Regions from separate parts of the Pediococcus sp. EKM201D genome, predicted to be linked through region 3. Evidence: predicted binding sites of a transcription regulator. Region 3 holds the regulator's gene; each other region holds the start of a gene.
What was found. Region 3 encodes CtsR, which represses protease genes until heat stress. Its sites were predicted from a motif close to TTGGTCAAAAAAGGTCAAANA; they were not measured.
Positions count from the first base shown of each region.

Region 1: HFC68_RS08170 (ATP-dependent Clp protease ATP-binding subunit) is a predicted target of CtsR. The motif match lies at 1,465-1,485, and genes of this name have one in related genera.
Region 2: clpP (ATP-dependent Clp endopeptidase proteolytic subunit ClpP) is a predicted target of CtsR. The motif match lies at 1,055-1,075, and genes of this name have one in related genera.

Region 1 is NZ_JAALFK010000006.1:5,601-8,879, forward strand. It holds gene ptsP (phosphoenolpyruvate--protein phosphotransferase) at 1-730, opposite strand, end outside; gene HFC68_RS08160 (phosphocarrier protein HPr) at 730-996, opposite strand; gene HFC68_RS08165 (hypothetical protein) at 1,142-1,330, opposite strand; gene HFC68_RS08170 (ATP-dependent Clp protease ATP-binding subunit) at 1,535-3,279, shown strand, end outside.
Region 2 is NZ_JAALFK010000004.1:32,045-35,323, forward strand. It holds gene rpoN (RNA polymerase factor sigma-54) at 1-763, opposite strand, end outside; tRNA gene HFC68_RS06640 (tRNA-Arg) at 824-895, shown strand; gene clpP (ATP-dependent Clp endopeptidase proteolytic subunit ClpP) at 1,147-1,740, shown strand; gene HFC68_RS06650 (hypothetical protein) at 1,786-2,058, opposite strand; gene HFC68_RS06655 (glucosaminidase domain-containing protein) at 2,143-3,279, opposite strand, start outside.
Region 3 is NZ_JAALFK010000003.1:191,499-194,777, reverse strand. It holds gene serS (serine--tRNA ligase) at 1-249, shown strand, start outside; tRNA gene HFC68_RS05970 (tRNA-Val) at 477-549, shown strand; tRNA gene HFC68_RS05965 (tRNA-Leu) at 592-673, shown strand; tRNA gene HFC68_RS05960 (tRNA-Thr) at 686-758, shown strand; tRNA gene HFC68_RS05955 (tRNA-Gly) at 763-834, shown strand; tRNA gene HFC68_RS05950 (tRNA-Arg) at 856-929, shown strand; tRNA gene HFC68_RS05945 (tRNA-Pro) at 1,020-1,093, shown strand; gene HFC68_RS05940 (CtsR family transcriptional regulator) at 1,265-1,729, shown strand; gene HFC68_RS05935 (ATP-dependent Clp protease ATP-binding subunit) at 1,757-3,279, shown strand, end outside.

The sequences.
Region 1 (3,279 bases), on a different contig from region 3:
TTTGTTGATAAGCTTTGATTTCGTCATCAGTAGGTGCAATAATTGCATCCCCTGTAAGTCCATCAACAATCATCATTTCGCCTTGTTTTACGCTAGTAGTAGCCTTTTCAGAACCAACAACTGCTGGAATTTCAAGGGTACGAGACATGATTGCAGAATGTGATGTACGACCACCAATATCTGTAATAAAGCCTTTAACGTAACGACGATCCAATTGAGCTGTATCACTTGGAGTCAAGTCGTGCGCAACAATAACGACTTCTGAATCAATCAAAGCGGGGTTAGGAAGTTCCACACCCAACAAGTGACTCATCAAACGTTTAGTAACGTCACGAATATCTGCGGCACGTTCTTGCATATAAGCATTATCAGTCATTGCTTCAAACATTGAAATAAAGTTATCCGTAACTTCTTTAGTAGCTTCTTCTGCATTAATTGTGTCGTTTTTAATTTTGTCTTCAATATTACCAATCAATTCTGGATCAGAAAGAATGGTTAAATGAGCTTCGAAAACTTCTGCCTCTTCAGCACCAAGGTTTTCTGCAGCCTTAGCTTTGATGAGTGAAAGTTCTTCTTTAGACTTTTCCAAAGCATCGTGAAGGCGTTTGATTTCTGCATCAACGTCAGTAATGTTTTTCTTTTCAAAAGAAAGATCTGGATCCACCATCAAATATGCTTTAGCAATGGCAATCCCATCACTGGCCGCAATACCTTTTAATGTGCCAGCCATTAGTCAGATAGTCCTTCCTTTTTCATTGTATCTTCAAGTGCTGCGATTGCGTCTGCTTCGTCATCACCATCAGCTGAGATAGTAACGTCTGCGCCTTGGCCAACACCAAGTGACATAACACCCATGATTGACTTCAAGTTAACTGATTTGTCTTTGTAAGTTAATTGAATGTCTGAGTTGAACTTGCTAGCTGATTGTACCAACAATGTTGCTGGACGTGCATGAATACCTGTTTCTGCAATTACATGAAAGTCGCGTTTTTCCATAATAAAATATCTCCTTTTGATTACACATATATTTTTGACCCAAATAAGTAGTGAACGTACACTAATTATTTATAAGCCTTTGATAAGAATAATATCAATTTATTAGTTGCAAAGCAAGCCCTTACATAAAACTTAAATAAATCCGCTATTTATCTTTGATACGTTCAAAGTGATAAACAACAATCCCGCCACGGTCTGCTTTTCCAATTACTTGCTTTCTTTCAGGAAATTCCATAAAACGTGGCTGGAAATCTTGGAACTCCTCTGCAGTAATCTTTAGCTCTTTGATTGAACCATCCTTTAAATCATTCAAAAGCTGTAAATAATCTCGCATGTTGTCACCTCACTTCGGTCTATTTATTCTATACCATTAAGTACTTTGTTATCAACAATAATATTACCTGATTATCCATCTTTTTTTCAAATCAAACTACTTGCACTCTGAAATAGAGTGTGTATAATTTAGGTATGGTCAATATTGGTCAAACATTATTTGACTAATTATCGTTTCATATTTTTGAAAGAAGGGAGACAGCAGATGCTTTGTCAAAACTGTCAAAAGAACGAAGCAAGCATTCACCTCTATACGAACGTGAATGGTCAACGTACAGAAGTTAATCTGTGTCAGAATTGCTATCAACTTTTAAAAAATCAACGAAATAATAACATTAATAGAAACGGAGGTGCTCGTATGGCACAAGATCCATTTGGATTTGGAAACTTAGATGATATCTTCCGTGCGATGCAAGGCGGTAACATGGGACAACCCGAAAACCTCTATGGACAACAAGTTCCCCCTACTCAACCAGGTGGTGGAAATGGTTCAGGTGGTAATCCTAACAACCGTGGCAACGGCGGATCACTTTTAAGTCAGTATGGCTTGAACCTAACTGATTTAGCTAAACAAGGTAAGATTGATCCCGTAATCGGTCGTGACAGCGAAATTGAACGGGTCATCGAAATTCTAAATCGTCGTACTAAAAATAACCCAGTTTTAATTGGTGAAGCTGGGGTTGGTAAAACTGCTGTCGTAGAAGGATTGGCTCAGCGGATTGTGGAAGGTTCTGTTCCTCAAAAGCTAGTTAATAAACAAATCGTGCGTTTGGACGTAGTTTCTCTAGTTCAAGGTACTGGAATTCGTGGTCAATTCGAACAACGTATGCAACAACTAATGAAAGAAGTTCAAGCTAACAAAGACATGGTCGTCTTCATCGATGAAATCCATGAAATTGTTGGAGCTGGTAATGCTGAAGGCGGCATGGATGCTGGTAACGTTCTTAAACCAGCCCTTGCCCGAGGCGACTTCCAATTAGTCGGTGCTACAACGCTTAAAGAATTCCGAGACATTGAAAAGGATGCGGCCCTTGCCCGTCGTTTACAACCAGTGCAAGTCGATGAACCTAGTGAAGAAGAAGCTATTAAGATTCTAAAAGGAATTCAAAAGAAATACGAAGATTATCATCATGTTCACTACACGGATGATGCAATCGAAGCAGCCGTAAAATTATCAAAACGCTACATTCAAGATCGCTTCCTTCCTGATAAGGCCATCGACCTCCTTGATGAAGCTGGTTCTAAGAAGAATCTAACGATTAACATCGCTGATCCAGAAACCATTCAAAAGAAGATTGATGAAGCGGAAGCTCAAAAGAAAGCTGCCCTTCAATCAGAAGATTACGAAAAAGCAGCTTACTACCGTGATCAAGTTTCTAAGCTTGAAAAGAACAAAGATGGTGCAACAAGTAGCGAAGAACAACCAACGGTCACTGAAGAAGATATGGAAAAGATTATCGAAACTAAGACTGACATTCCAGTTGGTGACTTGCAAAAGCAGGAACAAGAACAACTTCAAAATCTTTCAGAAAACTTGAAAGATCACGTCATTGGACAAGATGAAGCTGTCGATAAGATTTCTCGGGCCATTCGTCGTAACCGGATTGGTTTAAACGGAACTGGTCGTCCGATTGGTTCCTTCCTCTTCGTCGGTCCTACCGGAGTTGGTAAGACTGAGTTAGCTAAGCAACTTGCGCAACAATTGTTTGGTTCTAAGGATTCCATGATTCGCTTTGATATGAGTGAGTACATGGAGCCTCATTCAATATCAAAACTAATCGGTTCGCCTCCAGGGTACGTTGGTTACGAAGAAGCGGGTCAATTAACTGAACAAGTTCGTCGTCATCCATACAGCTTAGTTCTCCTAGATGAAGTGGAAAAAGCTCACCCAGATGTCATGCATATGTTCTTGCAAATCTTGGATGATGGTCGTCTAACTGATTCACAAGG
Region 2 (3,279 bases), on a different contig from region 3:
TAGACTGTAGTAATTGAGGTTCATCATTTTCAATGCTAAAGATTAAATCTGGGATAATGTAACTATGCTCTTGTTTTCCAAATCCTGCTCCGGGGTTAGGTGTTAATGTTCTGACGTAATCAAAAACCGCTTGGACATCACTCAATTGAATATCATATTTTTTAGCGATTTTATCCCATTGACGATTGACTAAATCTTCAAAAGATTCTTCCAAAATCAAATAAGCTTGTTCTGGAGAAAATGTATCATTTTCAGTTTGTAGCATTAGACACTCTTGGAGCGAGCGAGCCCCCACTCCAGGTGGATCCAACTGTTGGAGTAAAGTTACCGCATCGATCACAGCAATTTCATCCGCACCGGTCTTTTCAATCACTGCTTCATTGGATATTCCTAAATACCCATTATCGTCAACATAGTCTAAAAGCAACAATACTAGGCGTCTTAATGGTGTATCTCGCATAGTTAAATGAACCTGGTCTAATAAGTAGTCAAATAGCGATTGTTCCGTATCACTAGCAATTTGATTCATAAATGCCTCGTGTCGATCGGAATCACCTGAAATCTTACTAGTTGGCTTTTCAGCAGCCATTTCAACCGTAATAAGTGGATTATCCATTTCTTTTTGTTTGAGAAAATTTTGAAGCTCTTCAACGTTATATTGCAGCATCTGAATCGACTGTTGTAGGGTCTGCGTCATCGCTAAACGTTGGATTTGCTTTTGTTGTTGAGTTTGATTTTGACTAAATCCTTGTTTTATTGCCATAGTAATTCTCCGCAATTATCTTGTTTTTTCTTCTGTCCTACTGTAAAATCAAATTGTTAGGCGCCGTTAGTGTAATGGATAGCACGTGAGATTCCGGTTCTCAAGCTGAGGGTTCGACTCCCTCATGGCGCATTCCTTAGCGAATTTATGCATAAATTCGCTTACAACTGCATTATATACTACTATTTATTCAATAGCTACAACCATTGTCTCCTGGTACATTAGACAATATATGCAATCTGGTCGAAAATTTTCTCCGGCTAGGTTGTTTTTTATTTTAAAGAGCAAAAATATTTGACCTTTTTTGACCAATGATATAAACTATAGCCATGTTAGTTATTTAACAGGAAATTTTTTACGATAATAAAGGAGGTTACTAAGTTATGAACTTGGTCCCAACAGTTATTGAACAATCATCACGTGGTGAACGTGCTTATGATATTTACTCACGACTATTAAAAGATCGAATCATCATGCTATCAGGTCCTATTGACGATGATTTAGCAAACTCAATCATCTCTCAACTACTCTTCCTTGATGCACAAGACTCAGAAAAGGATATTTACCTATACATCAACTCTCCTGGTGGAGTTGTTACCGCCGGTTTAGCTATTTACGATACCATGAACTTCATTAAATCTGATGTTCAAACAATCGTAATGGGAATGGCTGCTTCAATGGCCAGTGTGCTTGCTTCATCTGGTACAAAGGGTAAACGTTTTGCTCTACCTCATTCAGAAGTTATGATCCATCAACCTTCTGGTGGAGCTCAAGGTCAACAAACTGAAATTGAGATTGCTGCAGAACAAATCTTGAAGACTCGTAAAGAATTGAATACGATTTTAGCTGAAAATTCTGGACAACCTCTTGAAAAGATTAATATCGATACTGAACGTGATAACTATCTATCAGCTCAAGACGCCGTTGAATACGGTTTGATTGATGGTATCATGGAAAAAAATGCTAACTTAAAATAATTAGTGGCATAAAAAAGACATCGGAAAAAATTCCGATGTCTTTTTTTATTTTCCTAGTGCACTTTTCATCATTTTGTAACGAAATTCGAAAATTTCTTCGGCAATTTGTGCTTCGCCTTCAATTTCCTCTTCGAGGGCTGAGAAATTCTTTTCAATGTCAGCATGCGGATAGATGTATTTTTCAGGATCTTCCTCATTTTTACTTGCTAACCAATCCCAATAATTATCTTCAATAAGATAACCACTTGGCAAAACTTTAGTAATAGTCCCCAATCTTCCATCCCAAAGTTGTACAAATTGAAACTCTGAATATTTCATCTTCCATTCATCCTTTCCCCATATAATAAAAAGACTGTAACACAGATTGCATGTTCCAGTCTCCTATTTTAACCTAATTAAATCTTAAAGATGAAGGGCTTTGCTTAATCCGTCTAATTTAAAGAAACCATTACTATTGATGCAGTTAATTATACTACCAACATAAGTGGTTGAAGTTGCGTAACCACCAGCCTTGATAGCTTTAATAGAAGCCACATAGTTAGCTGATTTTGGTGCAAATGCATTAGCGTATTGTGCACGTGATTCAAGTTTCTTAGCGTAATCTGCAATCGAATCCTTGATAGAAGCATATTTTCTAAATGAGGCATTGATGGTAACTGTGCGACCATTGATAACCTCTTTAGTACTCTTAGTATAGGTAGCACCTTTCCAAGTGCTATCAGCCTTAATCCCAAATAAATTGTGCGCTTCTTGAGCAAGTGATGAAGTTCCATACCCGCTTTCCAAAACTGCTTGAGCCATAGCTACGGAAGCATAGAGCTTATTACTATTACATACGTTAACAATATCTGCTGCAATACCATTTACAAAATTAGTTTGTGCAGTTGTCCAATGTTTGTTAGTTAAATGAACATTCACATTATGCATGGAAGCCGCGTTATTCTTGTTTGATGAACCTGAATTGGATTTTGAGCCAGCTAATGTTACATCCGCCTTATTAATCCAACTAATAACTTTGTCTAAAAGCAATTTACTACCGTTAACCTGGATAACTTTGTAAGTCTTGCCCTTAACTGGATTGTAAATAGATTGACCCGTTGCCCAATGCTTAGCATTCTTATTGATGGTTACTTTGGAACCTACACCAATCTTATTGCTGCTGTTATTTTTATTACTATTACTACTGTTACCTTTGTTAGAACTGGATTGATTTGATGATGAAGACCCTGGCACCGTAACGTCACCCTTGTTAATCCAACTGATAACCTTGTCCAAGAGCAATTTATTACCATTAATTTGCATAACCTTGTAAGTCTTGCCCTTAACGGCACTATAAATTGATTGGCCGGTTGCCCAATGTTTAGCACTCGTCTTAATGGTTACCTTTGAACCTACCTTAATACTATTAGTATTGGTATTTTTATTGCTATTATTTTTGTTACTATTGTTTTTGCTTGAATTGCTTGAGCTAGAATGATTTGACGAAGATGAACCTGGTACAGTCACATCCCCTTTATTAATCCAACTCAAAACTTTTTC
Region 3 (3,279 bases):
CAAGATAAATACCGCGAAATTTCAAGTTGTTCAAACTGTACTGATTTCCAAGCTCGTCGTGCACATATTCGTTTCCGCGATGAAAATGGTAAGTTGCAATACGTACACACCCTAAATGGATCTGGTTTGGCGGTCGGACGTACAGTAGCTGCAATTTTAGAAAACTATCAAAATGAAGATGGAACAGTCAACGTTCCGGAAGCTTTAGTACCTTATATGCAAGGGACAACTGTAATTGGTAAAAAGTAAATAGTTATCTAAAAATAAGAGATCGCATTGAGATCTCTTATTTTTTTATGGAATCCATAAAGGATAAGCCTCTGATTAGAAATGTTTTTCAGCAAATATGGGAGAAAAAGGGTGATTTAAAGCTATTAAAAAAATTAATAAAGAAAAATTTAATTTTTTTTGCAAAAGTGATTGACATAACGGAGTTTTATCCGTATTATATATAAATGTGTTCACGAGAGATTTATGGAGGATTAGCTCAGTTGGGAGAGCATCTGCCTTACAAGCAGGAGGTCACAGGTTCGAGCCCTGTATCCTCCATTGAGAAGCGATTCTCAATGGTCTAATAAAATAGAATTATTTGCGGGCGTGGCGGAACTGGCAGACGCGCAAGATTTAGGTTCTTGTATCGCAAGGTGTGGGGGTTCGAATCCCTTCGCCCGCATATCGATTTTAAGCCGACTTAGCTCAGCTGGCAGAGCATCTGTCTTGTAAACAGGGGGTCGGAGGTTCGAATCCTCTAGTCGGCATTTTGCGGAAGTAGTTCAGTGGTAGAACATCACCTTGCCATGGTGGGGGTCGCGGGTTCGAATCCCGTCTTCCGCTTTGTACCAAATTTAATATTTTGCACCCATAGCGCAACTGGATAGAGTGTCTGACTACGAATCAGAAGGTTGCAGGTTCGACTCCTGCTGGGTGCATCGCTTAAAAAAGTATTAATCGGATATGATTAATGCTTTTTTTGTTTTCTAAATCACCGGTTTAAATTTGTGCTAGAATATAATGGTTGGCGGGAAGTAGCTCAGCTTGGTAGAGCACCACGTTCGGGGCGTGGGGGTCGCAAGTTCAAATCTTGTTTTCCCGATTGAGATAGGTCAAGAATAAACTTATTATTGATGTTTAATTGATGGTAAGTTTTTTTATTTTCTTAAGGTTTTGATAGCTTTAAGGCGGAATAATTAATATTTTTTGCAATTTTCTGTCAGTCTCGTATAATAATAGTCAACATTAGTCAGAGTATAGAAAGGTGGTCGTTATGCAAGGACAGAATATTTCAGATATAATCGAGCGGTATTTAAAGGAAATCTTGGCTAATTCAGAGGAGATTGAAATTCGCCGTTCTGAAATTGCCGATCAATTCGATGTCGTACCATCTCAGATTAATTATGTAATTAAGACTAGATTCACCATTCAAAATGGTTACGTGGTTGAAAGTAAGCGTGGTGGCGGTGGATACATTAGAATTGAAAAAGTTAAACTTCTTGACGATATTGATGTTTTGGATTCTTTAATACGGGTGATTGGAGATTCATTGGATGAACGTGATGCGATTTCAATTCTAGGCAGTTTATATGAAGACTCCGTACTAAGTAAACGAGAAGCGAGCTTATTAGCCTCGACCCTTTCCAAAAGTACTTTAAATATTGGCGATCGTAATTTAGAAGAACAAATTAGAGCAAAAGTGATGATTGGAATTTTGAATCATCTCAGATATGAATAGTAGAGATTAGAGAAAGACAGGTGGAAAATGGAAAATTTATTTACCCCTAGTGCAAGAAATGCCTTGGTTATTGCTCAAGAACAAGCAAAAAGATTTAAACACCCCGCGGTGGGTACTGAACACCTGTTGTTAGCATTGGCAATTGAGACCAATGGTGTAGCGCGAAGCGTCTTAGGACAATTCAATGTTACAGAAGTGGACGTTGCTGAGGAAATTGAGCAATTTACCGGCTATGGTAACTTACGAACAGTAAAAGATGATTATTTACCATATTCACCAAAAGCTAGTGAAATTTTAGCCAACGCTCAAGAGCAGGCTAAGCAATTAAACGCTATTAAAATTGGAACCGAACATTTATTACTTGCTTTAGTACAAAATGATAATATTTTGTCTTCAAGAATTTTATTGGCGTTGGATACAGATATTGCCGAGGTTCGCAAAGTTACTTTACGTAAATTAGGTGTAAATCCAGCTACTCAAAATCGACGTAGTAAGCAACGGGCTACAAGTGCTGAAGGAACCCCAACTTTAGATTCAGTTGCACGAGACTTGACGGCGATGGCTGCTGAAGGAAAAATTGATCCAGTGGTGGGGCGGACAAAAGAAGTTCGTCGCGTAATCCAAATTTTAAGCCGACGGACTAAGAACAATCCAGTATTGATTGGTGAACCAGGAGTTGGGAAGACGGCGATTGCCGAAGGATTAGCTCAAAAGATTATCGATCAAGATGTTCCAACTGATATGCAAAATAAACGATTAATGATGCTAGAGATGGGTTCTTTAGTGGCGGGAACTAAGTACCGTGGTGAATTTGAAGATCGTTTAAAAAAGGTGATTGAAGAAATTCGCAATGATGGTCAAGTGATTGTCTTTATCGATGAGTTACACACGTTAATTGGAGCTGGCGGGGCTGAGGGAGCCATTGACGCTTCTAATATCCTAAAACCAGCTTTAGCTCGTGGCGAGCTACAAACGATTGGTGCAACTACTTTAACAGAATACCAAAAGTATATTGAAGCTGATGCTGCTTTGGAACGACGTTTTGCTAAAGTGGAAGTTGATGAACCTACGGAAGCTGAAGCAGTTCAAATTTTAAGAGGAATTCGTCCTAAGTATGAAGAACATCATCAAGTTAAAATTTCAGATGATGCCATTCAACAAGCAGTTACTTTATCATCACGTTATATTGCAGACCGTTTTCTTCCCGATAAGGCCATCGATTTAATCGATGAAGCGGCTGCTAAAATTCGAATCGATGCCTCTGAGAAGCAAGTGAAAAAAGTTACGGATGAAGATCGATTAGAAAAATTACGAACAGCTAAAGAAGAAGCGATTGATAATCAAGATTTCGAAAAGGCTGCCGACATCCGTAAGAAAGAAATGAAGTTACGCCGTAAGATTGAGCGTGCTGAAAATAACCCAGAAACCAATGAAGCTAAAAAAGATTATAAATTAATTGAAAATGGCGAAGATATTGCGCAAATCGTTTCAGATTGGACTGGTGTACCTTTAACGCAGATGAAACAATCTGAGTCAGATCGCTTGATTAA